3 regions of the Solibacillus silvestris genome follow, and region 3 is predicted to be linked to each of the others. Evidence: riboswitches for the same ligand, from Rfam matches in the RefSeq annotation. Region 3 holds a riboswitch; each other region holds the start of a gene.

Region 1 (5,683 bases), on a different contig from region 3:
AATTAAAAAAAATCTATCATTCCTGGAAAACGCTTTACTGCAGTTTATTTCTACTATTTAAATAGTAATAATTTAGCTTTTCATATTTTCAATAGCAATCCTTTAATTGAGAATCAATTTCACTTATTTGGATGAGGGAATCGCCTCTTTCACCTGTAAATATTAAAGGACATAGCCGATAGAAGTTTAGACCAATTGAAGCATTGTTCTTTCCCGGTTTTTCAGGAAGTATTTACATTTCAAAGTTTTCAAAATAATATAAACGATATATTGTTAAGTAAAAAAACAATCTACTTTTTAGATGAATGGGGTGAAGTTTATGGAATTAAGGCAGTTACGCTATTTTGTCGAAGTAGCGGAACGGGAACATATTTCTGAGGCAGCAGTGCATTTGCATGTTGCGCAATCTGCAATTAGCAGGCAAATAGCCAACTTGGAAGAAGAACTTGGTACAGCGCTATTTGAGCGTGTCGGGCGTAATGTCAAACTGACCCCAATCGGAAAGATTTTTTTGGAGCATAGCATTGCCGCACTGAAGGCAATTGATTTTGCCGCAAAGCAAGTGGAAGAATATTTAGACCCCGCAAAAGGAACGATTAAAGTGGGCTTCCCGACTAGTTTGGCTAGCTATGTATTGCCAACGGTCATTTCTGCATTCAAAAAGGAGTATCCGGACGTTTCTTTTCATTTGCGCCAAGGTTCGTACAAATATTTAATCGATGCTGTTAAAAACCGCGAGCTGAACTTAGCATTGCTTGGCCCTTTGCCGCCAAAAGACGAAGCCATTAATACGACCGTGCTGTTCAGTGAAAGCATTCATGCTTTATTGCCCGCGGTTCATCAGTTGGCGAAAAGGGAATCGATTAATTTAGTTGATTTACGCAATGACCATTTCGTCCTTTTTCCGGAAGGCTATATTTTGAATAAGGTGGCAGTCGATGCATGCCGGTCAGTAGGATTTATGCCGAAGATTACGTCCGAGGGGGAAGATATGGATGCATTAAAAGGACTTGTAGCAGCCGGCATCGGGGTGACGCTTTTACCAGAAAGCTCGCTATATGACTCAACACCGCGCATGACAGTCAAAATGCCGATCGCAAGCCCATCGTTAAGGCGCACAGTCGGCATCATCGCATCATCAACAAGGGAACTCGCCCCGTCCGAACAAGTATTTGTAGATTTTGTCTCGAAGTTTTATTCCCGATTAACGAGATTTCAATGATTAAAAAAGGACCGGGCGAAAGTGCAGCACTTTCGCCCGGTTCTATATTTTTATTCGCCAGAAACAGGTACTACAGACCCGCCCCATTCCTCTAAAATGAAATCCTGAATTTCCTTCGAGCGCAATGCTTCAACTAATGCTTTAATTTCCTTTGAATCTTCATCACCTGATTTAACTGCAATAATGTTTACATATGGAGATTCACTTGATTCGATTGCGATTGAATCTTCCAATGGGTTAATGCCATTATCAATTGCGAAGTTCGAGTTGATCAATACTGCATCGCCTTCTTCATTTTCATACATTTGCACTAAAAGTTCCGCTGCCGTGTTTGCATCGAATACGAAGTTTTTCGGATTTTCTACAATATCTTTCGTTTCCGCTGTTGTTTTATCGATACCGTCAGCTAATTTGATTAATCCTTGTGCTTCCAATAATGAAAGCATACGTCCATGGTCAGCTACAGAGTTTGAAAGTAAAATAGTCGCACCTTCAGGAAGCTCGTCCAAAGAATTATATTTTTTAGAGTAGACACCGATTGGCTCGATATGAATACCGCCCGCATTTGCAAAGTCATAGCCAAAGTCTGCTTTTTGCGCTTCAAAATACGGGATGTGCTGGAAGTAGTTTGCATCTAAATCGCCATTGTCCAAATCCTGATTCGGCAACACGTAATCTGTGTATGGTTCGATTTCCAGCTCAATGCCTTGCTCCTCCAGGATCGGTTTCACTTTTTTCAGAATAACAGCGTGTGGCGTGTTCGAAGCGCCTACCGTCAATTTGTCATCCTCGCCGCCGCATGCCGCCAAAGCTAATACTGAAGCTCCTAAAATAACGCTAGATAATAATTTTCTCATTTCTTTTACCCCTATTCCTTAGTTGTTTTCCGCCATCATAAACTGAACAATTTTTATATTCTGTAAATTTTATATAAAAACGCCCGCCCTTTCAAGCTTGCGTTTATCCATTGCTTCAGTAAAATTCTGACTTGTATAATTACGGCCTTTAAGCCATTAACTATCGTTTATCTACTTTCGATGTAATGAAATCACCGATGTATTGAATGATGAATACGACTACTAAAATCAATATTGTCGCCATAAGCGTAACGTCTGTCCGGTTACGCTGGAAACCATCCAGGAAAGCCAGGTTCCCTAGACCGCCCGCACCGATAATGCCGGCCATCGCTGTATAGCCAACTAAAGCTACCGCAGTTACCGTTATACCAGAAACCAATGCAGGCAAGCTTTCCGGGATTAAAACCTTCCAGATGATTGTCGATGTTTTCGCTCCCATTGAACGCGCCGCCTCGATTACACCTTTATCAATCTCACGAAGCGCGATCAATACCATGCGCGCATAAAATGGAGCTGCCCCGATTATGAGCGCCGGCAATGCAGCATTTGCGCCACGGATTGTCCCAAGCAAAAACTTCGTAAATGGAATCAATAAAATAATTAATACAATGAATGGAATCGAGCGGAAAATATTCACGAGCGAGCCTGTCAGGAAATGGACGATTTTATTTGCCCAAAGCTGGTTATCGCTTGTTAAAAACAATACGATCCCGATAATGATTCCGAGTATGAATGTTATAATTGTCGCAACAGCTGTCATATAAAATGTTTCGTATGTCGCGTCAAGCATGTTGCCCCAATCGACATTAGGAAATAATTGATTAAACACGCTCAATCACCTCCGTTTGAATTTCTTGCTTAGCTAAAAAGTTCAGTGCATCCGCGACTTCTGCTTGTGCGCCTTCAATATGGATGAAGAGCGTCCCAAACGAGCCGCCTGTTGTATTTGATATTTTTCCGTGGACAATATTCACAACAATGTTATACTGCTTGATCATTTGGGAGATGACAGGCTGTTCCGTCTTGGCACCCGCAAATGTCAGTTTGGCAATTTTGCCCGCCGGATAGTTCGCTAAAATTTGTTCAAGTGATGCTTGCATTTCCTGTGTTTCGCCTGATGCTTGTGATACAAAGTTTTTTGTAATCGGTGCTTGCGGGTTTTGGAACACTTGCAATACATCGCCCTGCTCCACTACTTTCCCTGCTTCCATCACAGCCACTCTGTTGCAGATTTTGCGGATGACATGCATTTCGTGTGTAATGAGTACAATTGTTAATCCGATTTTTTTATTTATATTAAGAAGCAGCTCCAAAATCGCATCCGTCGTTTCAGGGTCAAGTGCTGATGTTGCTTCATCACATAGCAGCACTTCAGGATTGTTTGCAAGTGCACGGGCAATCCCGACACGCTGCTTTTGGCCACCTGACAATTGGGAAGGATAAGCTTTACCACGGCCTTTTAAACCAACCAGTTCGATAAGCTCTTCCACACGCTTTGCCCGTACATTTTTTGGCACGCCGGCAATTTCAAGTGGAAAAGCAATGTTTTCCTCCACCGTACGCGACCAAAGTAAATTGAAGTGCTGGAAAATCATGCTTATTTTTTGGCGCGCTTCCCGCAGTTTCGCCCCGGAAGCTTTTGAAATGTCTTGCCCGTTTACGGTAACTGCCCCGGTCGTCGGTTTTTCCAATCCGTTCAATAAGCGGATCATTGTGCTTTTGCCGGCTCCGCTATAGCCGATAATGCCATATATTTCGCCTTTATCGATCGATAAGCTTACATTGTCCACCGCAGTGAGATCGCCGCTTTTCGTCTTGTATACTTTCGTTATTTTTTGTATATCAATCATCGGTTGTACTCCTTTTACTTAAAATAACCTACCCGCAAACTTCAACAGGTTTTGCTTTCTTATATTTCAAAACAGCAAAAAACCTTTCTACCACGATAAGCAGAAAGGTTTCACATAAATTTATACGGTAAACCGTTCTCTCATCTTTCAAAGTTTAAACTTTGTGTGAATTGGCACCTTTGCATAATTGCTGGTTGCCGGGCTTCATAGGGCACTTCCCTCCACCTCTCTTTATAAGAGCAACGTTATTAAGTTTTTTATTATGAATGTTACTTTAACATGCTAAATAGAAGACGTCAATCACTTTTTTAATATTTCATACAAAAATGGTACGGATTTAAATGCGTAAACCTTATTTATCACTTTTCCGTCGTCTGAAACGATTAAACAAGGTACACTTTCTATTTTCAAATCGTGGGCCAAGTCCTCTAAATAATTGATATTTGCCATTCCAAGAGGGAGGTCTGGTAATATTTTCTCAATCACTGTCAGCATTTTTTCCGCTACTTCGCAAGTGCCGCACATCGGTGTATATACAAAAAATGCGGTTTGGCCATATTGCTGCATATTTTGTTCCCATTGTTGTCTTGTCCATTGTTCCATCGTGCTGTCATCCTTCTTTAACTAAAAATTTCGATTGTATTAATAAATTCCGTAAAATTGCAGCCGGTGTTTTTTCCACTTCTACATATTTATGAGGTATGATAAGCTGTTTTGCTTCAGGGTATGCCCGCTTCATTATTTTTCTTAGCTTTTCACCATTTTTGTCTGCATCAAACATCGTCACTATTTCATGTTGCTCATAGTCTTCCAATAAATCAATTAGATCGACCTCGCTGATTGTTCCATTCGTGCAAATAATGTCCACTTCTTCAGCCAATATCGGAACTAACCTCATTTTATCGGCACGACCTTCCACAACAATGCATTTTCCCATACATACATGCTCCCTTCAACAATCACGATTATATATAGCATCAATTATTAAACACATTCTATGCCAAAATAGCGCGCATTGATGTCGCATCTTGCAGGATACTTTATTATTCATAAGAAAAACTTATTTTGCGCAAAGAGATGTCTATCCTTATGTGGATTCCCTTGAAAAACTTATACTCTCCCATTACCAAAAAAAGGCGGTGTTAAAAGTTTGCTTCTTTTAACCCTGCCTTTTCTTATTATTGTTCGATTAATGCAGCGTATGCGTCCGCATCCATTAATTCTTCAACTTCCGCTTCTTCCGTTAATTCAACAGTGATCATCCAAGCTGTGCCATATGGTGATTCATTCACGAATTCCGGATTGTCCAATAACTCTTCGTTAATTGCGACAACTTTGCCTGATAGCGGCGCATAAAGTTCAGAAACTGTTTTAACAGATTCCACACTACCGAATGGCTGATCTTTTGAAATTTCGTCGCCAACTTCCGGTAGCTCCACGAAAACGATATCCCCTAATTCAGATTGTGCGAAGTCTGTAATACCGATTGTCGCTTTGCCGTCTTCAATTTTTACCCACTCGTGCTCTTTTGAATAACGCAATTCTTTTGGTGTGCTCATCTGAAAACCTCCAAGTAATATGTAGTACATTCAAGTTCATTTTGCCATATTCCGTTCGGAAACACAATGCGATTCACTGTTTATTTCCAAGTTTCTAAGAAGTCAGACTCCTTAAATCCTAATGTTAATTTTTTGCCATCTGTTACGAGCGGACGCTTAATTAACATGCCATCCGATGCTAGGAGCTCCAATTGC
Region 2 (5,683 bases), on a different contig from region 3:
CGGCATGGTCCGGCCTGCCCGTATCGCCCAATTCGCGATGCAGGGCTTTGTCGTTTTCGCCCCGTATTACCGTGGAAATCGCGGAGGCGAAGGGAAGGACGAGTTTGCGGGTGAGGACCGGAATGATGCGATTTTCGGTATCGACGTATTAAAGAAATTTATCGATGCTGAAAAAGTGAATTTGTTTGGATTTTCCAGGGGGGGCTTAATGGCTTTATGGACGGCGATTTTACGCGAAGATATAAAAGCCGTCGTGACATGGGCTGGTGTTTCGGACGCAACAGCGACTTATTGGGAGCGTGTCGATATGCGTCGCGGGCTAAAGAGGATCGTTGGGGGCACGCCAAATAAAGTGCCGGAAAACTATGAAGACCGCACACCTTTATATGAGATAGAGAATGTCCATGCTCCTGTATTGATTATTCATGGTACAGAGGATCAACATGTTGATATTGAACATGCATACCAACTGGAACTTTATTTGAAAGACGAGGGAAAACAAGTGGAAACATGGTTTTCATTTGGGTTAAAGCATCATTATCCCCCGAAACTCAATCGGGAAACTGTAAAAAAACTATGTGAATGGATGAAACAACAAGGAGCAGCAAAAAGGGATGTACGTAAGTGAATACTTACGCTACATCCCTTTATTTATAATATCCTTTAAAATTTTATATTATAATCCGGCTTTTCGCAAAACTGCCAAAGTTAAACTAATATGGCGAATTAATCATTAGTGTACTATACTAATGGACCGCCTTTTTTCACGATTGCTTCATCAACATTGTCGAATTTCGTGAAGTTGTTTTTGAATAATTGCGCAAGTTCAGCTGATTTTTTATCATATGCAGTTTTGTCAGCCCATGCATCGCGCGGGTTTAACACTCCAGATGGAACACCTTCAACCGCTAATGGGATATTCAATCCGAATACCGCATCTTGTGTCGTTTCCACATTGTTTAATTTACCATCGATTGCAGCACGAACCATTGCACGAGTATAAGCAAGTTTCATACGGCTGCCAACACCATACTCGCCTCCAGTCCAACCAGTGTTAACAAGGAATACTTGTGAACCATGCTCATCGATTTTCTTGCCTAACTGCTCCGCATAAACTGTTGCAGGCAATGGCAGGAATGGAGATCCGAAGCATGTTGAAAATACTGGCTCTGGCTCTGTAATACCACGTTCTGTACCTGCTAATTTTGACGTGAAGCCGCTTAAGAAATGATACATTGCCTGTTCTTTCGTTAATTTTGAAATAGGAGGCAATACACCAAATGCGTCTGCAGTCAGGAAGACGATTGTATTTGGGTGGCCAGCTACTGATGGTAGTACAATATTATCGATGTAATCAATCGGATAAGCTACTCGAGTGTTTTCTGTTAAAGAACCATCATCATAGTTACATACGCGTGATTGTGGATCTACAGCCACATTTTCCAATACAGAACCGAAGCGGATCGCGTTGTAGATTTCAGGCTCTTTTTCTGCAGAAAGGTTGATTGTTTTCGCATAGCAACCACCTTCAATATTGAATACGCCGTTGTCAGACCAACCATGCTCATCATCACCGATTAATTTACGGTCGCTATCTGCCGATAATGTCGTTTTGCCTGTACCTGACAGACCGAAGAACAATGCAACATCGCCTTCTTCGCCAACGTTTGCAGAACAGTGCATTGGGAAGATGCCTTGTTCAGGCAATAAATAATTCATAATCCCAAAAATTGATTTTTTCATTTCGCCGGCGTATTCAGTTCCACCGATTAAGATGATTTTCTTTTCAAGAGATGTTATAATAAATGTTTCCGATCCTGTGCCATCTACTTCTGGATCTGCTTTGAAGTTTGGCGCGGACACAATTGTGAAATCAGCAACATGAGAAGCTAATTCCTCAGCAGTTGGACGGATGAATAATTGATGACAGAATAGGTTATGCCAAGCATATTCGTTAATGACTTTTATAGAAAGTTGAGAATCTTTGTCCGCACCTGCAAAACCGTTGAATACGAATAATTCATCGCGTTCTTTTAAATAGTTCACGACTTTCACGTAAAGCTTGTCGAATACTTCTGTAGAGATAGGACGGTTTACTTTACCCCAATCGATTTTATGTTTTGAACTTTCTTCTTCAACCATATATTTATCTTTAGGAGAACGACCAGTGTATTTGCCTGTTTCAGCACGCAATGCGCCATCGACAGTTAACATTGCTTCTCCGCGTGATGTAGCTTTTTCTACTAATTGTGGAACAGATAATTGAGTTTTAATGTTTTCCCCGTTTAAAAGTTCTTTCAGCTCGTTAGCGATTTCTACCGAATTCATCTATTAAATACCATCCTTTTTTATAGTATTCCCTTATAGTAGGGGAGTTGTTTATTAATTCAAAAATAGTATAACACATTGAATGTAATAATCTATACTAATTATGAATTATTTTTTATGGAAATTTAAACTGTTCTAAATAAGACAAATTTTGTTGACAGCTTTGTTTTTTTTACGTAAGATGTTTAATTGAACGGATACTCTTATCCCGAGCTGGTGGAGGGGCAGGCCCTATGAAACCCGGCAACCTGCGCATACTTAATGCGTGCTGGTGCCAACCTGATGCAAGGGCAAAATTTCCCTTGAACGATAAGAGTGAAAGGTAACGATGCATATACATCCTTTCCTCACGCGTGATGAGCGCGGCTAATGAGCGAAAGGATTTTTTTATTTGATTTAAATTGTAAAGCAAGAAATATTAGCCTTTCAAAACCTCGTGTCAAAGCAATGCAGCTTGACGTTTATCGTGTATCAACGGACAGAAAGCAAATGATTTTTAAAATATGAAAATAATCTATTTTTAGCCATATAAAATCAACTGTCCTTAGACACCTGATTGGTATAGCCTCAACCTTTTTTCAGAAACGAAAAGGGATGGTTTACTTTATCGAAAATATAAGCGGGCATGGGTAATGAGTACCGTATCATCGAATGAACATAAAACAATCGCCAAAGTGAATTAGGAGGAAATGACATGACAAATCGTCGACTGTTTACATCAGAAAGTGTAACGGAAGGACATCCGGATAAAATTTGTGACCAAATTTCGGATGCTATTTTAGATGCCATTTTAGCAGCGGACCCAAATGCTCGTGTAGCTTGTGAAACTACGGTAACAACAGGCTTAGTATTAGTATCTGGGGAGATTACAACATCTACTTATGTGGATATGAAAGGAATTATCCGTGATACAGTGGCAGAAATTGGCTATACTCGCGGTAAATACGGCTTTGATGCTGAAAACTTGGCAGTATTAGTAGCGGTAGGTGAGCAATCTCCTGATATCGCGCAAGGTGTCGACCAAGCATTGGAAGCGCGTGAAGGCTCGATGACAGATGATGAGCTGGAAGCAATCGGTGCAGGAGATCAAGGCCTAATGTTCGGCTACGCATGTAACGAAACACCGGAACTTATGCCGATGCCTATTTCTTTAGCTCATAAATTAGCGCGTCGTTTAACAGAAGTACGTAAATCAGGCGAATTGCAATATTTACGTCCGGATGGTAAAACACAAGTAACAATTGAATATGATGAAAACAATGAACCGGTTCGTGTGGATACAATCGTTATTTCAACACAGCACGATGAAGAAGCAACATTGGAACAAATCCAGACAGACATTAAAGAACATGTGATTAAACCGGTAGTTCCTGCTCATTTATTGGATGAGGCTACAAAGTACTTCATCAACCCGACAGGCCGCTTCGTAATTGGTGGACCTAAAGGTGATGCAGGTCTTACAGGTCGTAAAATTATTGTTGATACTTATGGTGGCTATGCACGTCATGGTGGCGGAGCTTTCTCTGGTAAGGATGCAACAAAAGTTGACCGTTCTGCAGCATATGCAGCACGCTATGTTGCCAAAAACATTGTAGCAGCCGGCTTAGCTGACCGTGCAGAAGTGCAACTGGCATATGCAATCGGTGTTGCACAACCTGTTTCAATTGCAGTCGATACATTCGGTACTGGAAAAGCAGCTGAAACAGAAATCGTGAAATGGGTTCGTGAGCTCTTTGATTTACGTCCGGCAGGCATTATTAAAATGCTGGACTTACGCCGCCCGATTTATAAACAAACGGCAGCATACGGGCATTTCGGCCGCACAGACTTGAATGTTCCTTGGGAAAATACAGATAAAGCAGCCGAGCTTAAAGCAAAAGCTGGGATCTAAAACGGGTAAAGGAGCGGTCAGTTTAATGACGGCTCCTTTTCATTTTGAGGGACGATAAACTTTATCGCTATTATATATGTAGAAACTGTTTAATTATGACAAAATATTATTGCGAAATTACTTTTGTAAAGATTTGTAATATTGCCCTTTCTCTGCGTACTCTCGAATAATCCGGTCCATATCGGCACGGTCCTCAGCTGTAACTTCTCGTACCACTTTTGCTGGGCGCCCCATAGCAAGGGAATTTGGCGGAATCACTTTTCCCGGGGGAACTAAGCTGCCGGCACCGATAAATGCCCCTTCCCCTATTACCGCCCCATCTAAAATGATGGAACCCATACCGATCAATGCGCGTTTTTTAATTGTGCAGCTATGCAGTGTCACTTGATGACCTACCGTTACTTCATCTTCTATAATTAACGGGAAGGCGGGACTTTGATGAAGACAGCTTAAATCCTGAATGCTCACGCGTTCCCCGATAATTGTTTTATTCACATCGCCTCGTATAACGGTATTAAACCAAATGGAAGTTTCCGCCCCGACTGTTACATCCCCGGTAATCGTTGCATAGTCGGCAATAAATGCAGATGGGTGAATATTCGGTGTTTTACCTTTGTAAGGATAAATCATGTTCAATTCCTCATTTCTTTTATAGAATAGTATTTGAAACTATCCATATCGTAACAAACGATTAAAAATTTTTAAATGCCATTTCTTTTTTTGGCAAATGTATTATAATAAATCAATTATGCCTTAGTGTAATCGCATGTGAATTTAAAATAGGGCAAACAATAATGCCGCCGTTTGCAGAAGCGGGAATCTTCTGCTTTATCAGCAAAAAAATTCAGAATGTAAGGGGGGATTGGCCATGTGGAAATGGGAAACAGAGCAACAGCCAAAAGCCGTAGTTGTCATTCTTCATAGTGCATATGAGCATCATCGGTGGTACGCATGGTTAATCGAAAAGTTTCGCAGTGCCCGCTTTCATGTAGTAATGGGGGATTTGCCGGGACATGGGGAGCAAGGGAAATATTCAAGATATCATGATGAAAATTTTGAAGAATACTATAATTATACAAAGGTTTTATTAAAAGTCGCATTGGAATATAATTTACCGCTTTTTATTGTAGGGAATGGCTTAGGAGCTGTCATTGCCGCAAATGTGATCCAGAAAAATAAGATTGAATGTGCAGGCGCGGTATTGACATCGCCATGGCTGAATTTAAAATTAACACCTGGAAAATTATCAAATGCGTTATCAAGCTTTAGTGCGATAACATCAAATATGAAATTAAAGCATGAGTTAAGCTTGCAGCATTTTACTCGCAATACGGATGTTTTAATGGAGCTGAAAGAACATTTGCCGTTAAATAGCATGGTGACAGTGAAATGGTACCGGGACTGGCAGCAAGTGTCGCGGACAATCCGTGATATTGAATTTAAATTTCCGGATATTCCTTTACT
Region 3 (5,683 bases):
GTCGCATCGCGCATTAGCGGGCATACATACCAGGAACCTTTTTTACAGGCACTTGCCGATTTGCCGATTGCCCAGGAGCGCTTTGATTACGTTAATAAGCGAATAAGCAGCTGGGAAGGCTATTTAAAAGTTTTGAATAAAAATGCGGACATTGAAGATATTAATGCGCGTTTTTCCAGTGTTGCTTTTGATGCTGATTTTTCGCATATGACGATGCGTATTTCGAACATGGACAAAAAGCAGTGGAAACAGCTGGAAGGCTTAAGTGCGCGCTTACGTGGCTATATCCAGGAAATCGGGGATGTCGTAAAAGCCCGTCGCAGCGAAAACAGTGTTGATATTGCGTTAAAGCCATATTACAGCAATTTAGCAAGAAGAAATGAGCTGCAATTTCAGTCGGAGGATGTAGAATTTTCAAATGCGGCAACAAAATCTCAGCTAAAGCGCCTATTAAAAGGCTTCGAGCGTTTAAAAGAGGGATTAGCGGCAAATGCCAATTTAGAAACGATTCTTTTTGAAGACAAGCCAGCAATTGCTGAGCGCAAACAATCTATACCGATCGATTTTCACAATCGTTTAAACTATTACCAGCAGCAGGCAGTGGAGGGGGCAATGAGTGCAGAAGATTTATATGTTATTCAAGGTCCCCCAGGTACCGGCAAAACAACGGTCATTTCGGAAATTTGCTATCAAAACGCAAAAGCAGGCTTAAAAACATTAGTTGCTTCCCAATCGAACTTGGCAGTGGACAATGCGCTGAGCCGCCTGTTATCGAATAAAGATATCCGTATTTTGCGCTATGGCCGAACGGAAAGCATTGAAGAAGAAGGGAAAAAGTTCATCGAAGAAAATGTCGCAACATACTGGCAAGAGCAAACTTTTGAAGCGATCGGCCATGAAATTTCACTGCATGCAAAAAAAGAACAACTTTTAAATACAGAAATTGAACATGCACAAACCGAAATTAAAGCACTTGAACAGCAGCGAATTGAACTAGAAAAACAAATCGAGCAAAAAGAAGCAGCAAAAGCGGAATTGCATGTTTTGGCAGAAAAGATTCATTCACTGAAAAAAGAGCTAACCGAATGCAAAAAAGAGCTTGAAGATAATGAACGAAAACTCGAAAAACTGCAAGCGACCGAAAACACCGTTGCGGAAACGGCTGCCAGCTTTGAAAGGCAATTAATGGACGGCTCCACTGTCGAGCAACTGACAGAACGCCAGCAACAGTTGAAGGAAGCGACGGCAAACTTTGAACTTCAAATTTCGCAAAGCAGCCATAAAGCCCAGCTGGAACGTTTGCAGCAGCGTTTTGAAGCAATCCAGTCAAAAATCGGGCGTGCTAATGAAATGTCGCAGTATGAGCAGTTGATCGATAAAATCGCATCATTGAAAAAAGTATACGAAATTGAAGCATTCATGAACGAATATAATATTCGACGCAATTATGCAATGGATCGTTTACTCACTGCATTGGAACGTATTCAGCCTCAGATGGAGCAATTTAAACCGATCAAAGATGTGAAGGAGCGTTTGGAAAAAGCATTGGCATACAGCGAAACAGCGCTTGGCATTCATGTAACGCCGGACGAGCTTCAGATGAATCATCATTATTCGCTTGAAGAGGTGCAGGAGTTTTTAACGAAGCTAAGCCATGCATTCCGGGAAAAAAAAATAAACATGCAAAATGGAACACGCTCGATTCTAGGCATTCATTTGCGAATGCAATATATTGAGCAATTGAACAACAAATATTTGGATGCCATTCGTGAAACGGTACTTATTTTCGAAAAGCTAAAAGAGGAAATCATTCTTCAATTTAAGGAACAAAATGATGTGAAAGCACAGTTGCTGCAAAAATTACAGGATGAGGCGGCAACAATTGAAATCCAAATGAACTCTGTAAAAGGCAATATGGACATGTCGATTACGGTTGCACATACAACTGATGAGCTTGAGGAACTGCTTGCAGCGAATGAACTTGAGCAAATGAAAATCGAAACAGAGCGCCAAAATCGCGGAAAGCTGGAACAGCAGCATCGCCAAAAAGCAGATGAGCTCGCAGTTTTAAACGAACAAATCGCCATAGGCAAGACTACTGTAGAACAAATGACAGCACGTTTCAAAGAAATTAATAATGAAGGTGTACAGCTCGAAAAGCATCGCTCGGAGCTTGAACAATTGACAAAGCTGAATCCTGAGCAGGCAATTGTTCAAGTAAACGGACAAATCGAGCGCTTCACAGCAAATATTGCGACATTGCAGGTGAAAATCGATTTACTGCCGGTGACAGCCGAACTTCAAAATGAATGGCATAGTTTATTGGAAAATGCAAATGAGCATGATTTGGATGAAATACGCAAACTGTATGTGAAGCATGCGAATGTTATTGGAACGACTTGTGTCGCATCGGCAAATAAAGAATTCATGGACAATTATCCAACGTTTGATGTTGTGATTATTGATGAAGTATCAAAGGCGACACCACCCGAGCTACTGCTGCCGATGCTGAAGGGAGCGAAAATCATTTTAGTTGGGGACCATCACCAGCTGCCACCGCTTGTAGGTGATGCCACATTTGAAGAAACATTGGAGCAAGTCGTAAAAGAAAGCACAACGTTTGAAGAAAAAAGGGAACTTGAAAAATTGCTTGAGGAATCGCTATTTGAGCGTCTATACAATAACTTGCCGACGCAAAATAAAACAATGCTTGCATTACAATACCGTATGCATAAAAATATTATGTCAACAATCACACCGTTTTACGAAAATGAATCCGAAAGCCTGCAATGCGGTTTGGAAGATTCAGATGCGTTAAGGGATCATTATTTGCAAACTTCGAAAATTACGCGGGACAATCATTTGCTATGGCTTGATATTCCGAATGAAAAACCGTATTTCGAAGAGCGGATGAAGGAAGGCTCAAGCTTGTTCAACTTAACAGAGCTTGAACAAATCAAACAGCAGCTGCTTGAAATAAATGAAGCGACTGAAAAAGCGAAAGCGGCAGGGCTGATCCCGCAAGATGCGCAAAAATCAGTCGGCGTTATTTCGTTCTATGCGGAGCAAGTGAAGCGCATAAACCGACTCATTGAGCAGGACATTAACGTACCGCATTTACACATCCGCACAGGCTCGGTCGATAAGTTCCAAGGGATGGAAATGGACGTCATCATTGTCAGCATGGTGCGCAATCATGATAATGAGCGCGGGGAAATCGGGTTCGCGAAGGATTACCGTCGACTTAATGTTGCATTATCACGCGCACGGGAGCTCCTTATTATGATCGGAAGCACGGATATGTTCACAAAACGTCCGAAGCAAGCGAAAACACGTGACATGTATACACATGTATTAAATACAGTTAAAGACCAAGACGGCTATTTTGCAATGTAGGAAAAGGGGGATGTAATGGATTTACAAAACATAGCAGAGCAATTGCAAAAAGAAATCATTCAAAATCCGAATATCGAAATTCAAAAACAAATGCAGTACGCGATTCCGATCCATACGCTTGAAGTGCGCTATCACCCCGTCATGCGGAATGCGATGGACATTTTAATGAAGATGATGCTCATATCCTTTCAAAAGGCGCAATTGAAAAATGTCGAGCTTTTAGCGGAAATTTTATTGGTCGAGCCGTTATTTATTCAAGATTTGACGAATAAAATGTCAAGACTAGGCATGATTGCAAAAGAGGAAGCATACGTACTTACTGCTAAAGGCATCACACAGCTTGAATCAGGCATTTTTGAGGAAGAGCTTGAGCAAACGAGCCATTTCGTGCAATACAGCCCCGTTCATGAGCAGCTTTTAGAAGGCAATCTTGAGGAATTTGCTGATTTGGAGGAATTTCCGGAACCTTTTCCGACGATTGAAACAGAAGAAATCGAAGCGGTTGAAGAAACGATGCTCATTGAATTCATACAGCGGCAATTAACGGAGCAGCCAATAGCCGAAGATGAAACACCGCAATTTATAACGAGTATCGCATCAACTGAATCCATTCAAATTAATGATATACCAGTATTTTGCTTTTTGCTTTTTGATCAAAAGGAAAAACGCCATTTTACGCGTGTATACAATACATTAACAGGCGAATGGGATGAAAAGCTGGAAACGATTTTATTCAATTATGAAAAAGCGCAATTACAAGCAGACTAAATTTATATTTTTAGAATTATTGCAAAAATCTTTTGTGCATGTTACACTAATGACAATTTAATAGTCTTATCAAGAGAAGCGGAGGGACTTGGCCCGTTGATGCTTCAGCAACCTCTAGTATGACTAGAAAGGTGCTAATTCCAGCAAGGTATAATCCTTGGCAGATAAGAACGGGTATAAAAGCCTCTCATTTCTGTTTTGCTGGAATGAGGGGCTTTTTTTATCTTTATTCAGCAGGTGTCTTAAACGCCCGCTGTTTCAGAGGAGAGCAGTGTAAGCGCATCATATCCCTGTCGTTACGACTGGGTGGCCAACATCGTATTGGCCCGAGCTTCCGTCAAATATCACAGATTTTCCAATGAGCATACTTGGAAAATCCTATATACTATTGCATCGGGGCGTAATTGATTATTTTTAAAAGAATGAAGAGGGGGAACATGCAATGCCAATTAATATTCCGAAACATTTGCCAGCTGGCGAGCTGCTAAGAAAAGAGAAGATTTTCGTAATGGAGGAAGACCGTGCGAAGACACAGCAAATCCGACCATTAAATATTTTAGTGTTCAATTTAATGCCGGAAAAGGAGAAAACCGAGCTTCAATTATTGCGCTTGCTCGGGAATACACCATTGCAAGTAGATGTCACTTTTTTAAATACGGCTACATACGAATCGAAAAACGTCTCAAAATCCCATTTGAATACATTTTATAAAACTTTTGATGAAATAAAGCATCGCCGTTATGATGGATTGATTATTACGGGCGCACCAGTAGAGAAAATGGAATTTGAAGATGTCGGCTATTGGAAGGAAATTACCTCTGTAATGGACTGGGCCGATAAAAATGTGACATCCATTATGTATATATGCTGGGGCGCACAGGCTGCACTATACCATCATTTCGGTATCGGAAAGTTCGAGCTGCCTAAAAAATGCTCAGGTGTTTATTCGCACGTCATTACGGATTTAACAGTTGATTTAGTGCGGGGATTCAGTGATGAGTATGTTGCTCCACATTCGCGCCATACATCGGTTTCCATTGATGAAGTCCGTGCACATCCTGATTTGCGCCTGCTCAGCTATTCAGATGATGCGGGGGTATTTATCGTCCAGTCGAAGAACAATAAGCATATTATGATTACAGGTCATTTGGAGTACGATGCAACAACACTTTCGGATGAGTATTTCCGCGATATCGAAAAAGATCCTGATAATACGGAAATTCCCATTAATTATTTTCCAAATAACGACCCGCAACAAGCACCGAAGAATATTTGGCGCGCCCATTCCCATTTGCTGTTTTACAATTGGCTAAATTACTATGTATACCAAGAAACACCATATGAATGGTATTTTGTTGATGAAAATATCGAATATCATATTTAGGATAATTGTGTAGGGTCCTTTTCACTAAAAATGACAATTTTTTAGGGGGTGCTTATTTTGGAATCGAATAAACTATACACTTGGAAGAGCTATGTCTTCTTAGCAACAAGTGTTTTAAGTGGAGTGTTTATGCTT

What was found. A riboswitch is a leader RNA that binds a small molecule or an ion and turns the genes downstream of it on or off. The one in region 3 is predicted to bind S-adenosylmethionine.
Region 1: linked by a shared signal. The riboswitch ahead of ACTHOQ_RS06745 (methionine ABC transporter ATP-binding protein) and the one ahead of metA (homoserine O-acetyltransferase MetA) in region 3 are both predicted to bind S-adenosylmethionine.
Region 2: linked by a shared signal. The riboswitch ahead of metK (methionine adenosyltransferase) and the one ahead of metA (homoserine O-acetyltransferase MetA) in region 3 are both predicted to bind S-adenosylmethionine.

The regions. Positions count from the first base shown of each region.
Region 1 covers NZ_JBQCJW010000007.1:127,872-133,554, reverse strand. The annotation lists gene gltC (glutamate biosynthesis transcriptional regulator GltC) at 320-1,222, shown strand; gene ACTHOQ_RS06755 (MetQ/NlpA family ABC transporter substrate-binding protein) at 1,273-2,079, opposite strand; gene ACTHOQ_RS06750 (methionine ABC transporter permease) at 2,240-2,908, opposite strand; gene ACTHOQ_RS06745 (methionine ABC transporter ATP-binding protein) at 2,901-3,929, opposite strand; SAM riboswitch class I at 4,067-4,169, opposite strand; gene ACTHOQ_RS06740 (thioredoxin family protein) at 4,230-4,532, opposite strand; gene ACTHOQ_RS06735 (toprim domain-containing protein) at 4,540-4,866, opposite strand; gene gcvH (glycine cleavage system protein GcvH) at 5,108-5,488, opposite strand; gene ACTHOQ_RS06725 (arsenate reductase family protein) at 5,569-5,683, opposite strand, start outside.
Region 2 covers NZ_JBQCJW010000046.1:1,929-7,611, reverse strand. The annotation lists gene ACTHOQ_RS17640 (alpha/beta hydrolase family protein) at 1-628, shown strand, start outside; gene pckA (phosphoenolpyruvate carboxykinase (ATP)) at 742-2,328, opposite strand; SAM riboswitch class I at 2,529-2,644, shown strand; gene metK (methionine adenosyltransferase) at 3,023-4,219, shown strand; gene ACTHOQ_RS17625 (gamma carbonic anhydrase) at 4,337-4,849, opposite strand; gene ACTHOQ_RS17620 (alpha/beta hydrolase) at 5,088-5,683, shown strand, end outside.
Region 3 covers NZ_JBQCJW010000047.1:193-5,875, forward strand. The annotation lists gene ACTHOQ_RS17735 (DEAD/DEAH box helicase) at 1-3,396, shown strand, start outside; gene ACTHOQ_RS17740 (nucleoside-diphosphate sugar epimerase) at 3,412-4,164, shown strand; SAM riboswitch class I at 4,228-4,335, shown strand; gene metA (homoserine O-acetyltransferase MetA) at 4,607-5,548, shown strand; gene ACTHOQ_RS17750 (hypothetical protein) at 5,606-5,683, shown strand, end outside.